Regions from separate parts of the Bordetella genomosp. 13 genome, predicted to be linked through region 2. Evidence: predicted binding sites of a transcription regulator. Region 2 holds the regulator's gene; the other holds the start of a gene.
The links. The regulator HrcA, encoded in region 2, represses chaperone genes, less so after heat shock. The targets are predictions, from matches to a motif close to TTAGCACTCNNNNNNNNNGAGTGCTAA.
Positions count from the first base shown of each region.

Region 1: the regulator HrcA is predicted to act here: its motif matches at 5,109-5,135, upstream of rpoH (RNA polymerase sigma factor RpoH).

Region 1 covers NZ_CP021111.1:213,272-221,503, forward strand. Annotated here, with positions in the region: gene CAL15_RS00995 (glutamate synthase-related protein) at 1-1,046, opposite strand, end outside; gene CAL15_RS01000 (hypothetical protein) at 1,330-2,076, opposite strand; gene CAL15_RS01005 (S-(hydroxymethyl)glutathione dehydrogenase/class III alcohol dehydrogenase) at 2,314-3,420, shown strand; gene fghA (S-formylglutathione hydrolase) at 3,420-4,277, shown strand; gene CAL15_RS01015 (hypothetical protein) at 4,362-5,051, shown strand; gene rpoH (RNA polymerase sigma factor RpoH) at 5,176-6,063, shown strand; gene CAL15_RS01025 (phosphodiesterase) at 6,318-7,139, opposite strand; gene CAL15_RS01030 (cation:proton antiporter) at 7,336-8,232, shown strand, end outside.
Region 2 covers NZ_CP021111.1:4,044,212-4,052,443, forward strand. Annotated here, with positions in the region: gene dnaK (molecular chaperone DnaK) at 1-1,311, opposite strand, end outside; gene CAL15_RS18105 (thioredoxin family protein) at 1,423-1,818, opposite strand; gene grpE (nucleotide exchange factor GrpE) at 1,827-2,384, opposite strand; gene CAL15_RS18115 (hypothetical protein) at 2,571-2,813, opposite strand; gene hemH (ferrochelatase) at 2,912-4,003, opposite strand; gene hrcA (heat-inducible transcriptional repressor HrcA) at 4,058-5,065, opposite strand; gene CAL15_RS18130 (SRPBCC family protein) at 5,144-5,929, opposite strand; gene CAL15_RS18135 (xanthine dehydrogenase family protein molybdopterin-binding subunit) at 5,948-8,232, opposite strand, start outside.

The DNA.
Region 1 (8,232 bases), 1.5 Mb from region 2:
CACGCCTCGGGAATCATCATCATCATGGCGTGCGACAACGAATAGCCGGAGTTGACCAGCAGTTCGAGGCAGTTGTCGAAGGTTGCCGTGTCGGATTGGCCTTCGTAGACGATGGGGTACAGCTTCTGCAGGTCTTCGCCCAGCACGGCCGACTGCATCATGCCTTCGCGGGCGCGCAGCCAGTTGAAGTTTCCCTTCACCGTGTTGATCTCGCCGTTGTGGGCGATCATGCGATAGGGGTGGGCCAGCGGCCAAGCCGGGAACGTGTTCGTGGAAAAGCGCTGGTGCACCAGCGCCAGGGCGGACACCGTGCGGGTATCGGCCAGGTCGCGGTAGTAGCGGCCGACCTGGTCGGCCAGCAGCAGGCCCTTGTACACCACGGTGCGCACCGACGCCGAGGGCACGAAATATTCTTTGCCGTGCGCCAGCTGCATGTGCTGGATGGCGTGGCTGGCGGTCTTGCGGATGACGTACAGCTTGCGCTCGAGCGCGTCGGGCACCATGACGTCGGGACCGCGGCCGATGAACAGCTGGCGGATGACGGGTTCCATGGCGCGCACGGTGGGCGACATGGGCATGTCCACGTCCACCGGCACGTCGCGCCAGCCCAGCACGATCTGGCCTTCGGCGCGCACGGCCCGCTCGAGTTCCTGTTCGCAGGCCAGGCGGGAGGCGGTCTCCTTGGGCAGGAACACCATGGCCACGCCGTACTCGCCCGGAGGCGGCAGCACGATGCCTTGCTGCGCCAGCTCGTCGCGGTACAGGGCATCGGGAATCTGGATGAGGATGCCGGCGCCGTCACCCATCAATTTGTCGGCGCCCACCGCGCCCCGGTGATCCAGATTCTCGAGGATCTTCAGGCCCTGCTGGATGATGGAGTGGCTCTTGCGCCCCTTGATGTGGGCCACGAAGCCCACGCCGCACGCGTCGTGCTCGTTTGCCGGGTTGTACAGGCCCTGCGCCGCGGGCAGCCCGATGCGGGTGGCATCGATGGGCGCCGTCGGGGCGGCGGGGCGACAAGAATCGGAGGAAGAGGTATGGGGCATGAGCGCGCTCCGCAGGGGTCTGCGTCGGAATGTTGCAGTGCAGGGAGCGACGATACTGCGGGACGGTATGCGGAGCAAGCCAAACAATAGGGGTGCGTCCCTAAATAAAACGGTACATTTCTACTCTGGAATATATTGGGGACATATATCGCCGGCGCGAAACAGCGGCCGTTACGCTAGGCGCACGGCGCCTGTCACCACCCGCGGCATGTGTGTTTTGGGTTGTCCCCATTATTTGAAAGGGGTGTTCAGCCTGCGCGGCCTGGCGCCGCGCGGTGTTGCGTCAAGGCGTCTGACTGCTGGGGTCGGGCGGGGCGCCCGTGGCGGAAACAGGCGAAGCCGGCTTTTTCCGCGGCCGGCCCCGCTGGCCCGGCGCCACCCGACGGCTTGCGGTGTGCGCCAGGCTGGCGATGAACGACGGACCGCCCAGCGCCCATTGGCCGGACACAGCCTGTTCGATGCGCTGCGCCTCTTCGCGCGACAGCCCCTCTTGCAGGCGCCGGCGGTAGTTGGCCTGGCGGTCGAAAGGGGTGTTGCCGCAGGCCCAGTAGTCGGCGTGGTCGGACTGCCATTGGGCCGGCTGCTGCCGACTGTTGCCGGTATGGCTGCCGGCTGAGGACCACGGCCAGGCATCGGGATCGGATGCGCCGCCGCTGCGAACGGGATAGGTTTCGAGCCAGATCAGGGCGCGCAGCACCCAAGCGCCCGGTTCGAGCAGCGCGGAGCGATAGCGGCCGGCGAAGACCCGGCCGCCGCGCAGGCGGGCGGCAAGGTTGCGGCCCAGCGTTTGCATGAGCCGAGGCAGGCCGTCTTCGTCGACGGGCGTGGCCAAAAGGAGGATGCGGTCATTGGCCAGCACCCAGCCATGCACGGCCACGCGGTGGCGTTGGGCGGAATCGCCCAGCCAGGTGGCCAGCTGATTCAGGATGTCTTGCGGCGCGGGTTGCGAAGGCGCCGCGAGCGGCTGAACGAAGTTGGCCTGCACCAGTTGGGGCAGCCCGGGGGCGTACAGGCGGGGCAGACGGGCCATGAGCTATGAGCTTGCGTACGCAAGAACGGTTGCTGTTCGTTGACTATATATAGGTTGTCGCGGACTTGCTATATATAAATAGTGTCGTTTTTGACGGCCGAGCGGCAGCAGCAAAATACGACGGGGACGGCCTGGGCGCAGGCGCCACGCCGGCAGTGGGCACAGGCGCCACGCCGGTCAGGTTAACATCCTCAGCAGCGATACAGTACCCCGCAGATATACCTACAGGAGCCTTGCATGAAGACCAAAGCCGCCATCGCCTGGAAAGCCGGCGCACCGCTGACTGTCGAGGAGGTCGATCTCGAAGGCCCCAAGGCGGGCGAAGTCCTGGTCGAGGTCAAGGCCACCGGCATCTGCCACACCGATTACTACACGCTGTCGGGCGCCGACCCCGAGGGCCTGTTCCCGGCGATCCTGGGCCATGAAGGCGCCGGCGTGGTCACCGACGTCGGCCCCGGCGTCACCTCGCTGCGCCCCGGCGACCACGTCATTCCGCTGTACACGCCGGAATGCCGCCAGTGCAAGTTCTGCCTGTCGCGCAAGACCAACCTGTGCCAGGCCATCCGCTCGACGCAGGGCAAGGGCCTGATGCCCGACGGCACCTCGCGCTTCTCGCTCGACGGCAAGCCGCTTTTCCACTACATGGGCACGTCCACCTTCGCCAATCACATCGTGGTGCCCGAGATCGCGCTGGCCAAGGTGCGTTCGGACGCGCCCTTCGACAAGATCTGCTACATCGGCTGCGGCGTCACCACCGGCATCGGCGCCGTGGTGTTCACGGCCAAGGTCGAGGCGGGCGCCAACGTCGTGGTTTTCGGCCTGGGCGGCATCGGCCTGAACGTCATCCAGGGCGCGAAAATGGTGGGCGCGGACAAGATCATCGGCGTCGACCTGAACCCCGCGCGCGAAGCCATGGCCCGCAAGTTCGGCATGACGCACTTCGTCAATCCGAATGAAGTCGAGAACGTCGTCGACCACATCATCCAGCTGACCGATGGCGGCGCCGACTACTCGTTCGAGTGCATCGGCAACACCAAGGTGATGCGCCAGGCGCTCGAGTGCTGCCACAAGGGCTGGGGCCAGTCCATCATCATCGGCGTGGCCGAGGCCGGCGCCGAGATCAGCACCCGCCCGTTCCAGCTGGTCACCGGCCGCGAATGGAAGGGCTCGGCGTTCGGCGGCGCGCGCGGCCGCACCGACGTGCCCAAGATCGTCGACTGGTACATGGAAGGCAAGATCAACATCGACGACCTGATCACGCACACCCTGCCCCTGGACCGCATCAACGAAGGTTTCGACCTGATGAAGCGCGGCGAGTCCATCCGTTCGGTGGTGATGTACTGATGGGCGCGCTCGAGCTGGTGTCGCAGCATCGCTGCTTCGGCGGCTGGCAGCGCTACTACCGTCACGCGTCCACGCAGATCGGCCTGCCGATGCGCTTCTCGGTGTTCGTGCCGGATCAGGGCGACAGCGCGCCGCAGGCCCGCCTGCCGGTGCTGTTCTATCTGGCGGGGCTGACCTGCACCGAAGAGACCTTCATGATCAAGGCCGGCGCGCAGCGGTTCGCGGCGCGCCACGGCATGATGCTGGTGGCGCCGGACACCAGCCCGCGCGGCGCCGGCGTGCCCGGCGAAGACGCGGACTGGGACTTCGGCACGGGCGCCGGGTTCTACCTGGACGCCACCGCCGAGCCCTGGCGGACGCACTATCGCATGTACAGCTACGTGGTCGAAGAGCTGTACGACATCGCCTGCGGCGAACTGCCCGGCGATGCCGGCCACGTCGGCATCTTCGGCCATTCGATGGGCGGGCACGGCGCGCTGGTGCTGGCGCTGCGCAATCCCGCGAAATTCCGCTCGGTCTCGGCCTTCGCGCCGATCGCGGCGCCTTCGCAATGCCCGTGGGGCCGCAAGGCTTTCGGCGGCTACCTGGGCGACGACCGCGCGCAATGGGCGGCCTATGACGCCACGGCCCTGATGAGCGAGCGGCGGAACCCGTTCCCCGACGGCATCCTGGTCGACCAGGGTCTGGCCGACGGCTTCCTGGCCGAGCAGCTGCATCCCGAGGCCTTCGAGGAGGCATGCCGCAAGGCGGGCCAGCCGCTCACGCTGCGCCGGCACGAGGGCTACGACCACGGCTACTACTTCATCTCCACCTTCATCGAAGATCACATCCGGTTTCACGCCGAACGGCTGGGATAGCGTTTCGCGACCGGCTCTCTTCTTATACTGTGTAGCCCTGGCGGCGGCCTCCGGGCGCGTCGCGGTATAAGGAGTTCCCGCACTGTGATCGATACGCTCGCTCCTTTTGCCTGGTTCGCGCTGGGCGCCATCGTCGCCCTGCTGGTCGGGCTGGGCCTGCTGCTGGGCCGAGGCGGCCCGCGCGATGAAATGGGCCGCAAAGTATTTCGCCTGCGGCCGGTGCGGCGGCTGTTCGGCCTGCTGCTGGTAATGCTGGCCTGCGTGTCGGGCGTGCTGGCCGTATCGCTGGTGCAGTTCTATCGACTTACCACCGACCAGCCGGTCGCGGCTGTGAAAATGGTGCGGCAGTCGGAACAGACCTTCCTGCTGAGCCTGCAGCCGCAAGGCGGCGAGCCTCGCGAGTTCACCCTGTACGGCGACCAGTGGCAGATCGACGCGCGCGTGGTGCGCTGGCGTCTGCCTGCCCTGCTGGCCGGTGCGCAGCCCCTTTACCGGCTCGAGCGCCTGTCCGGCCGCTACCGCGACGTCGAGCGCGAGCGTGCCGCCACGCGCTCGGTCCATAGGCTGGACGACTGGCCGGCCCCCGACCTGGGCGAACTCAAGCGCACGTTCCCCAATTGGCTGCCCTTCGTCGACGTGCAGTTCGGCAGCGCCGCCTATATGCCGATGCTCGACGGGGCACGCTACGACGTGCTCCTGGACCCGCGTGGTGCGCTGTTCATCCGGCCGGCCGACACGGCCACCGAGGAAGCGATCAAGCAGCAGGGTTGGTAAAAGGGACGCATCAAAGCGGGCGGATGTCCGGAACTTGGACTACAGCTCCCGGTCGAATTAGCACTCAATGAACCAGAGTGCTAACATCAAAGCAACTGTCCCATCGTCCCTGGAGGCCGCAATCATGAAACAACCCAGTAGTTCGTTGGCCTATTCCGGCAACGCCCTGGCGTTGGCCGTGGCCAATCCGGGTGCCCTCGGCACGATCGACGCGTACATCTCCACCGTCAATCGCCTGCCGGTGCTGACGCCCGAACGCGAGACCGAACTGGCGCGCCGCCTGCGCGACCAGGAAGACCTCGAGGCCGCCCGCGAACTCGTGCTGTCTCATCTACGGCTGGTCGTGTCCGTCGCACGCCAGTATCTCGGCTATGGCCTGCCGCACGCCGACCTGATCCAGGAAGGCAACGTCGGCCTCATGAAAGCCGTCAAGCGCTTCGATCCCGAACGCGGTGTGCGCCTGGTGTCGTTCGCGGTGCACTGGATCAAGGCTGAGATCCACGAATACATCATCCGCAACTGGCGCCTGGTCAAGGTGGCTACCACCAAGGCCCAGCGCAAGCTGTTCTTCAACCTGCGCAGCATGCGTCCCGACGGGCATACGCTCGACCCCGAACAGGTCGACCATATCGCCAACGAACTGAACGTTCGCCGCGAAGACGTCAGCGAAATGGAAGTGCGCCTGTCCGGCCGCGACCTCTCGCTCGAGAACCAGGACGAGGACGACGACAGCTACGCGCCCATCGCCTACCTGTCCGACGAAGGTCGCCAGGAACCCACGCGCGTGCTGGCTCGCATGGCCCGCGACGAACAACAGGGCGCGGGCCTGACCAGCGCACTGGAAGCGCTCGATCCGCGTTCGCGCCGCATCATCGAGGCGCGCTGGCTGCAGGACGACGGCGGCGCCACCCTGCATGAGCTGGCACAAGAATTCGGCGTGTCGGCCGAGCGCATCCGCCAGATCGAATCGGCCGCGCTGAAGAAGATGCGCGGCACGCTGCAGCCTGTTTGAAGCCGCCCATCCGGGTTAATGGATTGATACAAAGTCGGCCACGATTTTTTCCCCGGCGCGGGAAACTTTACTCGCGGCGTACGGACTAACTTCATGTAGACAGCGAGGCCCGGAGCACGCTTCGCTTGCTGTCTTGTCGTTCGTCTCGGCTTCTCCTCTTTCCCCTCCCCTATGAGACGAACGCTTGCGGGGCATCGGTAATCCGGTGCCCCGATTTTTTTGCGCGCTCGCGCGGTTCAGAGAACTTTTGTGCGTCAGGCGGCGCGCGGCTGCGCGGCCGCGCACAGCGCGTGCCACGTAGCGGGATTCAAGCGCCGCACGCTCGTCGCCAGCGATCCGTCGCGGTACAGCTTCAGCCAGCGATAGCCCGGCGCGGCGCCGTCCAGCGTATGGCGGCCGTTGTGCACCGCGAACTGGAAGCACGTCGAAGGCGTGGCCAGCAGGCGCAGATGGTGGCGGCGCCGGTCGAACTGGCGGTGCACGTGGCCCCACAGCACGACACGCACTTGGGGCAGGTCGGCCAAGCGTTGGAACAGCGCCTGAGGGTTGTCGACCATCATCGCGTCGTGGCGCCCACTTTCGATCTGCACGGGATTGTGATGCAGCGCCACGAGCACGTGCCGGTCGCCTGCCGATTTGGCGGCGCTCTCCAGCAGCTCGAGCTGGCGCTCGTCCAGATGGCCCGCATCCGAGCCAGGCACCGTCGAGTCCAGCATGACGATGCGCCAGGCGCCGACGTCGGTGATGGGCGTGGTCCAATCCGGCAGCACGGCGTGCATGGCCGCGGGGTCGTCATGATTGCCCGGCAGGCAGCGCACGGCCGAGGCCACGGGTCCCAGCACGCCTCGCAGCCGTGCGTAGGCCGCGCGGCTGCCGTCCTGGGCGAGATCGCCGGTAGCCAGCAGCACCTGCGCGCCCGGGGTCTCTCGCATGGCCTGGCGCAGCACCGCCTTCAGGCTGGCCTCGGTGTCGACGCCCAGCATTTCGGCATGCGGTTCGTCGAGCAGGTGGGTGTCGGTCAGGTGCAGCAGCAGCGCGGGCTGCTCGTCGGCGTGGGATGCATGGGCGGCGCTCATGGCCTTCTCCAGCGGTTTTCGAGGCGGTCCTCGCACCTTAGCCAAAAACCGCGGCAATGGAGTTCCCCGGGTGTGCGCAGCGGTAACCAAAGTGTGCCGCGGTCCGCGAGTTGCAATTCGCCCCGGCGGGGCGGCGCCTGGACAAAACCCGCTATCCTTGTGCCTTGCGCATGGCTACCCGGAAAAGAATTCACACATGGATGTCGGTCTGCTCGTCTTCGGATTGTCCGGCTTGTTGACGCTGGTGTGCTTCATGCCGCCGCTCGCCGGCCGCCTGAAGCTGCCGTACTCGGTGCTGCTGGCCATCGTGGGGTGCCTGCTGGGCATAGTGGTGCACCTGCACGGTTGGGCGCCGCCCGTGCTGCGCGACCTGCTGGACAGCATCGAGCGCTTCGAGATTTCATCCGATACCTTCCTGATGGTGTTCCTGCCGGTGCTGCTGTTCGAGACGGCGCTGTCCATGAACGTGCGGCGCCTGATGGACGACATCGGCCCCATTCTCATGATGGCGATCGTGGCGGTGGTGGTCTGCACCGTGGTGGTGGGCTTCTCGCTGAACGCAGTGTCATCGTATGGCCTCATCGTCTGCCTGCTGCTGGGCGCCATCGTCGCCACCACCGACCCGGTGGCGGTGGTCGGCATCTTCCGCGAGGTGGGCGCGCCCAAGCGGCTGACCACGCTGGTCGAGGGCGAAAGCCTGTTCAACGACGCGGCGTCCATCGCGCTGTACTCGGTGCTGCTGGCGGCCATAGGCGGAGTGGGAGACGGGCTGAGCGCGGGCAGCGTGCTGGGCGATTTCCTGTACGCCTTCCTGGGGGGCGGCCTGGCCGGCTACCTGATGGGCCGCGCCGCGTGCTACCTGTTCGCGTGGCTGCGCGGCTTTCCCACCGCCGAGATCACGCTGACGCTGACCCTGGCCTACCTGTCGTTCTTCATCTCCGAGCATTACCTGGGAGTGTCGGGCGTGGTGGCCACCGTCATCGCGGGCCTGGTCGTGGGATCCGCGGGCCGCACGCGCATGTCGCCCGCCACTTTCGAACACCTGTCCAGCGCGTGGGAACAGTTCGGCTTCTGGGCCAATTCGCTGATCTTC
Region 2 (8,232 bases):
CGTCACCGCGGGCTGGTTGTCGTCGGCCGTGGAGAAGGTCTGCGAGAACCGGGTGGGGATCGTGGTGTTCTTCTGGATCATCTTGGTCATCACGCCGCCCAGGGTCTCGATACCCAGCGACAGCGGGGTGACGTCCAGCAGCAGCACGTCCTTGCGGTCGCCCGACAGCACGGAACCCTGGATGGCGGCGCCGGCGGCAACCGCTTCATCGGGGTTGACGTCCTTGCGCGGCTCTTTGCCGAAGAACTCCTTGACCTTGTCCTGCACCTTGGGCATGCGGGTCATGCCGCCGACCAGGATGACGTCGTCGATGTCCGAGACCTTGACGCCGGCGTCCTTGATGGCGATGCGGCAGGGCTCGATGGTGCGCTCGATCAGTTCCTCGACCAGGGCTTCCAGCTTGGCGCGGGTAACCTTCAGGTTCAAGTGCTTGGGACCGGACGCATCGGCCGTGATGTACGGCAGGTTGATCTCGGTCTGCTGGCTGGAGGACAGCTCGATCTTGGCCTTTTCGGCGGCTTCCTTCAGGCGCTGCAGGGCCAGCACGTCTTTCGACAGGTCGACGCCCTGCTCTTTCTTGAACTCGCCGATGATGTAGTCGATGATGCGCTGGTCGAAGTCTTCGCCGCCCAGGAAGGTGTCGCCGTTGGTGGACAGCACTTCGAACTGCTTCTCGCCATCGACGTCGGCGATTTCGATGATGGACACGTCGAACGTGCCGCCGCCCAGGTCATACACGGCGATCTTGCGGTCGCCCTTCTCGGTCTTGTCCAGGCCGAAGGCCAGCGCAGCCGCGGTGGGCTCGTTGATGATGCGCTTGACTTCCAGGCCGGCGATGCGGCCGGCGTCCTTGGTGGCCTGGCGCTGGCTGTCGTTGAAGTACGCGGGCACCGTGATGACGGCCTCGGTCACTTCTTCGCCCAGGTAGTCCTCGGCGGTCTTCTTCATCTTGCGCAGCACTTCGGCCGACACCTGCGGAGGCGCCAGCTTCTTGCCGCGCACTTCGACCCAGGCGTCGCCATTGTCGGCCTTGGTGATCGTGTAGGGCATCAGGTCGATGTCCTTCTGCACCGCCTTCTCTTCGAACTTGCGGCCGATCAGGCGCTTGACGGCGTACAGCGTGTTCTTGGGGTTGGTGACGGCCTGGCGCTTGGCCGGCGCGCCCACCAGGGTCTCATCGTCCATGTAGGCGATGATGGAGGGCGTGGTGCGGGCGCCCTCGGCGTTTTCGATGATCTTGACCTGACCGCCATCCAGCACTGCCACGCAGCTGTTGGTCGTGCCCAGGTCGATGCCGATGATTTTGCTCATGGTAGGTTGCCTTGAATGAAATTCTGGAATCGCGAAGAGTTGGTAAAAACCCGTCGTTGAAAACTCGGTCCCAGCCTAACTGGGGTCGGCGACAGGGTTTTCAAGGGCATTTCATCCGCCCGCCGCGCCCGTCCCCTGCTGACGCCGCACGGCATCCGTGAACTGGGGCAGGCCGGGCCAGCCGGTGATGCGCCCCAGCCGCTTGCCGCCGCGGTACAGCACGAAAGTCGGCACGCCGTGCAGGCTGAACCGCAGCCCCAGCGGCTCGTCGGCGTAGACGTCCGCCTCGAACCAGGTAAGTCCCAGGGCACGCAACGCGTCTTGATGCAGCAGGGCCGTCTGCTTGAACACATTACAATTGTAACAGTCCTGGCCCCACAAGAAGACGCAGCGCAGGTCGTCACCCGGGGCTTGCACCACCTGGGCGTCGAAGTCGGCATTGCTCACGTGGCGCATGCCGAACAATTCGAAGACCTGGGAGGGATCGAAGGAGGATGCCGTCGCCATGGCGAGCCTCAGTTGCCGGCGGCCACCACGACCAGCGCGGGACGCAGGGTGCGGTCGGCGATCGCGTAGCCCTTCTGCAGCAACTGCACCACCGTATTGGCGGGCTGTTCGGCGGGCACCGACGAGATCGCCTGGTGCAGATGGGGGTCGAACTTGTCGCCCTGGGCCGGCGCGATGTCCTTCAGCAGGTTGCGCTCGAAGGCGGCGGACAACTGCTTCAGGGTCATTTCGACGCCCTCGCGCAGGGTTTCGACGGTTTGTTCGGGTTGGGCCAGGGCGGCTTCCAGGCTGTCCTTGACGGGCACCAGGCTTTCGGCGAACGACTCGATGCCGAATTTGCGGGCCTTCGACACGTCTTCCTGGGCGCGGCGGCGCACGTTCTCGGCCTCGGCCATGGCGCGCAGCACCTGTTCCTGTTGGGCCTTCTGGGCGGCTTGCGCCGCTTCGAGTTCGGCGCGCAAGGCGGCAATCTCTGCCTGCAGCGCTTCCTGCCCCTCGGGCATGGGCGCGGCAGCGGTTTCGGCGGCGTCGACAGTGGGTTCGACAGGCTCTTGGGGTGCCGTCATGAGGGTCCTCCGGAAGTAAATCGATGGGATCGCCCTGACTATGGGGGTCAATGCCCCTGTTTCAAGTCCGGTCTTAGAAGAAATTTGGGCGGCGCTGGCTTGCGCCGGCCGCCGCCCGACTCGCGAGCTTGACTGTCGTTTCGAAAGACGAAGCAGAGCGAGCCTGTCCCGGCCGCCCCCAAAGCGCTACTTCTTGCCCGGCTGGGCAGGCGCGACGGGGTCGCTGGCGGGGAACGTATCTTCCAGCGCCTCGTCCATCTGGCGCTCGCGGGTCTTGCGGATCTTGGCCGCGTCGGCATCGTGATCGGCGGGGACGGCGATGGGGTCGCTGGCCGGGAAGGTTTCTTCCAGCGCTTCGTCGAGATCCTGCTCGCGCTGTTCTTCGTGTCGGCCCGGCTTGTCGGTGCGGGATTTCGGGTCGGTAGTCATGCGTAGCCTCCTTGGAATTCTGCGAGGGAGCTCGCGAAAACAGGCCGCCGGCGGCGCCCCCATGGCGACGCCTGGACGTTCACCCCAGTGTATCCCTGTCAGGCAGGTGTTACAGGCCAGCCTTGTAAGTGATTGTCGACGATGTCCGTAAGGGTAGCGGTCCACATCGGACTGTCGTTGAGCGCCGGAATGTAGCGGAATTGCTTGCCGCCGGCCTGCAGGAAGGCGTGACGGCATTCCTGGTTGATTTCCTCGAGCGTCTCGAGGCAGTCGGCCACGAAACCGGGGCATACGACGTCGACCGACGCGACCCCGCGAGACGCCAGTTCCTTCAGGGTGGGCTCGGTATAGGGCTCGAGCCAGCGGGCCGACCCGAAGCGGCTTTGGAAGCTGACCTCGATCTGCTCGGGGGACAGGCCCAAACGGGCGCGCAGCAACTGGGCGGTCTGCATGCACTCGCGGTAGTACGGGTCGCCCAGCTCGATGGAATAGCGCGGCAGGCCGTGGAAGCTGAGCAGCAGCAGCTGCGGCCGGCCGTTGGCCTGCCAGTGGGATTCGATGCGCTCGGCCAGCGCGCCGATATACCCCGGATCGGTGTGGAAGCGCTTGACGAAGCGCAGCGCCGGCTGGTCGCGCAGCCGGGCGGCATGCCGGGTGACGGCATCGACTGCGGTGGCGGTGGTGCTGGCCGCATACTGCGGATACAGCGGCACGGTGAGGATGTGTTCGCAGCCCCGCTGGCGCAGCGCGGTCATGGCATCGGGAATCGACGGATTGCCGTAGCGCATGGCCAGTTCGACCTCGACGTCGCGGCCGCGGGCGCGCAGCGCCTGGGCCACGCCCTCGGCCTGCTGGCGGCTGTACACCATCAGCGGCGAGCCGCCGTCCATCCAGATGCCCTGGTAGCGTGGCACGAGCTTCTTGGGCCTGAGCGTCAGCACCAGGCCGTGCAAGATGGGCATCCACAGGTAGCGCGGAATCTCGATGACCCGCGGGTCCGACAGGAACTCGGCCAGGTATTTGCGGATATCGCCGCGCGAGGGCGTGTCCGGCGTGCCCAGGTTGACCAGCAGCACCCCGACCCGGCCGGGGCCGGTGATGGGCGGGTTCTCGTCGAACAGGTCGCCGTCGAAAGGCGCCTCGGGCAGGAAGCGTTCGGGCCACAGGTACTTGAACAAGCGCAGGAACACGCACACCCCCTGTCGGCTTGGCATGAGCGCAAGCCGGTTGTCTCGTTTGTCGGATTATTGGTGGTTCTGGCTGAGCGCGTTGGACAGCAGTCGCGCCGTGATGTCGACGATGGGTATGACTCGCTCGTAGGACATGCGCGTGGGCCCGATGACGCCCAGCGTGCCGACCACCTTGCCGTCCACTCCATACGGCGCGGTGATGACGGAGACTTCCTCGAACGGCACCAGCTGCGAATCCCCGCCGATGTAGATCTGCACGCCCTGCGCGCGGCTGGACACGTCCAGCAGCTGCAGCAGGTCGGTTTTTTTCTCGAACAGCGAGAACATCTTGCGCAGCCGGTCCATGTCCGAGGCGATGTCGGTGACATCGAGCAGCTTGCGCTCGCCCGAGATGACCACGGCGTCACCGTCGTCGGCGGCCTCGGCGCTGGCCTCGACGGCCGCCTGCATCAGCTTGGAGATGTCTTCGCGCAGCTGAGCGAGTTCGGTGGACAGCGTGCGGCGCACCGCGTCGAACGACTTGCCCGAGAAATGGACGTTGAAGAAGTTGCCGGCCTCGGTGAGTTCGGATTCGTTGTAGTCGCGCTGGACGGTAAGAATGCGGTTCTGCACGTCGCCGTCGGGCGTGACGATGATGAGCAGCACGCGGCGGTCGGACAGGCGGATGAATTCGATCTGGCGGAACACCTGCGAGCGCTTGGGCGTGAGCACCACGCCGGCGAACTGCGTGAGGTTGGACAGCAGCGCGGCCGCGGCATTGACGGCGCGGGCCGGCTCGGCCACGGGCAGCAGTTCGCCCACGTTGGGCTGGTGCAGCTGATAGGCGCGCACCGCCAGCAGTGAATCGACGAACATGCGGTAGCCGCGCGGCGTGGGCACGCGGCCCGCCGAGGTGTGCGGGCTGTGAATGAGGCCCTGGTCTTCGAGGTCGGCCATCACATTGCGGATGGTGGCCGGGGACAGGTCGAAAACTTTGGACAATGTGCGCGAACCGACAGGTTGCCCGTCGGCGATGTAGCGTTCTATCAACGCCTTGAGTAGTGCGCGTGCGCGGTCGTCCATACCCCTATTTTAGTGAAACTTTTGGAAGTACGGCGACCGGCCCCCTCCTGTGTTCGTGCCGGGGACGTAATCGACCGGTCAATTGCGCCCGAAGATCCCGCCAGCGGCGTACTTCACCCGTGCCCACAGCGCCTTCAGGCCGATACTGAGCATGTTCAGTTCGCCGGACTGCGGGCCGGACTGGCGCGCGAGCAGCATTTTTTGCGTCGCGGCCAGCGTGGCCTGGGCCTGGGCCAGCACGGCCTGCGCCTGGAGCAGGACGGCCTGGGCTTCCGGCGAGGCGGACGCGGAAGCGAAAGCCGCGGCGGAAAGCGGAGTCGGCGCCGCAGTGGCGGCCGAGGCCGGCATCGGCGCCGACGGCGCTGCAACGCCGGCTTCCATCGCGACAAGCGGCACGCCGGCCTCATCGCCACCCTGCACCAGAGCCGCCAGGTTGCGCTCGAACTGCTTCAGGATGTGCGCGGCCACTTCCTCGATCATGCCGCTGCCGCGCCCGTACTGCGCCACCGCGCCCGACAATTGCAAGTCGGTGGTGACCGTGACGTCGGTGCCGCCCGTCGCCGCCTCGATCAGCGCGAAGCTGAATTCCGACTGCGCCGAGCCTCGCCCTTTGGGATCCAGGCCCGAGCCGCGCAGCCAGGCGGTGTGCGTGGCTTCGTCCTTGCGCAGCATCTCGGCCTTGCCGTCGAAGCTCAGCTTGATCGGACCCAGCTTCACCGAAACCGAGCCCAGGTACTGATCGTCCCCCAGGGTTCCGGTCAGGCGCGCGCCCGGCAGGCAGGGCAGGATGCGCGGAACGTCCAGCATCAGTTTCCAGGCGTCCGCCAACGGCAGCGGAATATGAAAGTGGTTGGTGAATTCCATGGCTGCGTGTCGGTCTGTTCAGGGCTGGAGGTTCGCGGCGCCGGCCGCCTGATCGATCAGCTCGACCAGGCGCACCGGAGTAAGGGGGAATTCGCACAGGCGCGCGCCCTGCTCGCGCAGGGCGTGTTCCACCGCGCCGATCACGGCGGCAGCGACGGGAATGGTGGCCGTTTCGCCGATGCCCTTGGCGCCCAGCGGGTTCAAGGTCGTGGGCGAAGGCTGGAATATCACCTCGATGTCGGGCACCTCGGGCGCGGTGGGCAGCAGGTATTCGGCGTAGGTGGTGGTCAATGGTTGCGCGTTGGCGTCATAGCCCATCCATTCGAACAGGGCATTGCCCAGGCCGTGCACCACGCCGCCGTGCACCTGGCCCTGTGCCAGCTGCGGGTTAATGATGTTGCCGCTGTCCTGCACCGCGACATAGCGCACCACGTGCATCGCGCCCGTCATCGCGTCGACCTCGACCTCGCAGGCGTGCGAGGCGCCGGCATAGGTCTGCGCGTCGCAATGGAAGAACACGGTTTCGTCCAGGCCAGGGTCGCCCGGAGCGGGCATGGCGTAGCCGGGCACGCCCTTCATCAGCATGGCCACGCGCGCCAGCGACACGCGCAGGCCGAAATCCACGGTGTGGACTTCACCGTTGGACAGCATCAGGTCGGCGGCATCGACCTTCAGCACCTGGGCCGCGACGGCCAGCGCCTTCGCGCGGACCTTGTCCGCGGCCTCGCAGATGGCGGAACCCGCCATCATGGCCTGCCGGCTGGCGAAACCGCCCATGCCGTAGCCCACGTGGCCGGTGTCGCCCGCGACGATCTCAACGGCCTGGGGCTGCACGCCCAGGCGCGCGGCGCACAACTGGGCCAGCGTGGTCTTGATGCCCTGCCCCATGGCCAGCGCGCCGGTGTGGGCCACGATGCGGCCCGAAGGCAACACGCGCAGCCGCACCACCTCGTAGGGGCCGCGCCCGGTGGGCTTCACGCTGTTGGCGATGCAGATGCCGCGCAGCCGGCCGCGCGCGCCAGATTCCATACGGCGCGCCTCGAAACCGTCGTAGTCGATGGCCTCGGCGGCGCGGGCCTGCAGGGCGGGAAAGTCGCCGCTGTCGATCACCAGCGGCACGCCGGCGCGCGACTTCAGGGGCTTGGTGTAGGGAACCTTTTCGGGGGGGATCAGGTTGCGGCGGCGGCACTCCAGGCGGTCGATGCCCAGTTCGTTGGCCAGTCGGTCCAGCATGCGCTCCATCACGAAAGTGGCCTGCGGGTAGCCCGCGCCGCGTATGGTGGCGACGGGCACCTTGTTGGTGTAGACCACCCGCGCGCGCAGTGAAAAGGCCGGCACGACATACGGGCCGCTCATCGACGAGGCGGTGTTGTACGGTACGTTGGTGCCCTGGGGCGTGTAGGCGCCGTTGTCGTGCACGAACTCGCCGCGTATGCCCAGCAGCCTGCCTTGGCGGTCGGCGGCCAGCGCGATCTTCCAGTACTGGTCGCGTTCCTGAACGGTGGTCAGGAAGTTCTCGCGGCGGTCTTCCACCCACTTGACCGGACGGCCCAGCGCGCGCGCCACGGCGGGGATCACGATCTCTTCGGGGTAGATCATGAACTTGGCCCCGAAGCCGCCACCCACGTCGGGCGTGATCACGCGCAGCTGATGTTCCGGCTGGTCCAGCATGTGGCTGATGGTGTAGTGCAGCTCGTGCGCCATCTGGGTGGACGACCACACCGTCAGCACGCCGGTGGCGGCATCCGGCGCGGCGGCCACGCCGCGAGGCTCCATGGGGTGTCCGCCGCCGCGATGCGCCCAGAACTCGTCGTGCAGCACGATGGGAGCCTGGTCGAAGGCTTCATCGACCTCCCCGTAGGCCAGCGTGTAGTCCTGCAGCACGTTGTCTTGCAGTTCCGTGCGCACGCGCGGGGCGTCGTGCTGCGCGCCCAGGCGGCAGTCGGACACCGCGGGCAATATCTCGTAGTCGACGCGCACGGCGGCGGCGGCGTCCTCGGCCCGGTGACGGCTGTCGGCCACCACCACGGCAAAGGCCTCGCCCGCGAAGGCGACTTCGTCGCCTGCCAGGGCGAAGGGCGTGGTGTTCTCGGGCAAGGCCGCCAGCGCGAAGCCCAACGGCATGCGCCACGAGGTCAGGTGGCCGAACAGTTCTTTGCGGGTGTAGATGGCGGCCACGCCCGGCATGGTCCGCGCGGCATCGGCGTCGATGCCGCGGATGCGGGCGTGCGCATGCGGGCTGCGCACGAAGCACGCATGCAGCGGCTCGGGCAGGCGCACGTCGTCCAGGAAGCAGGCCGCGC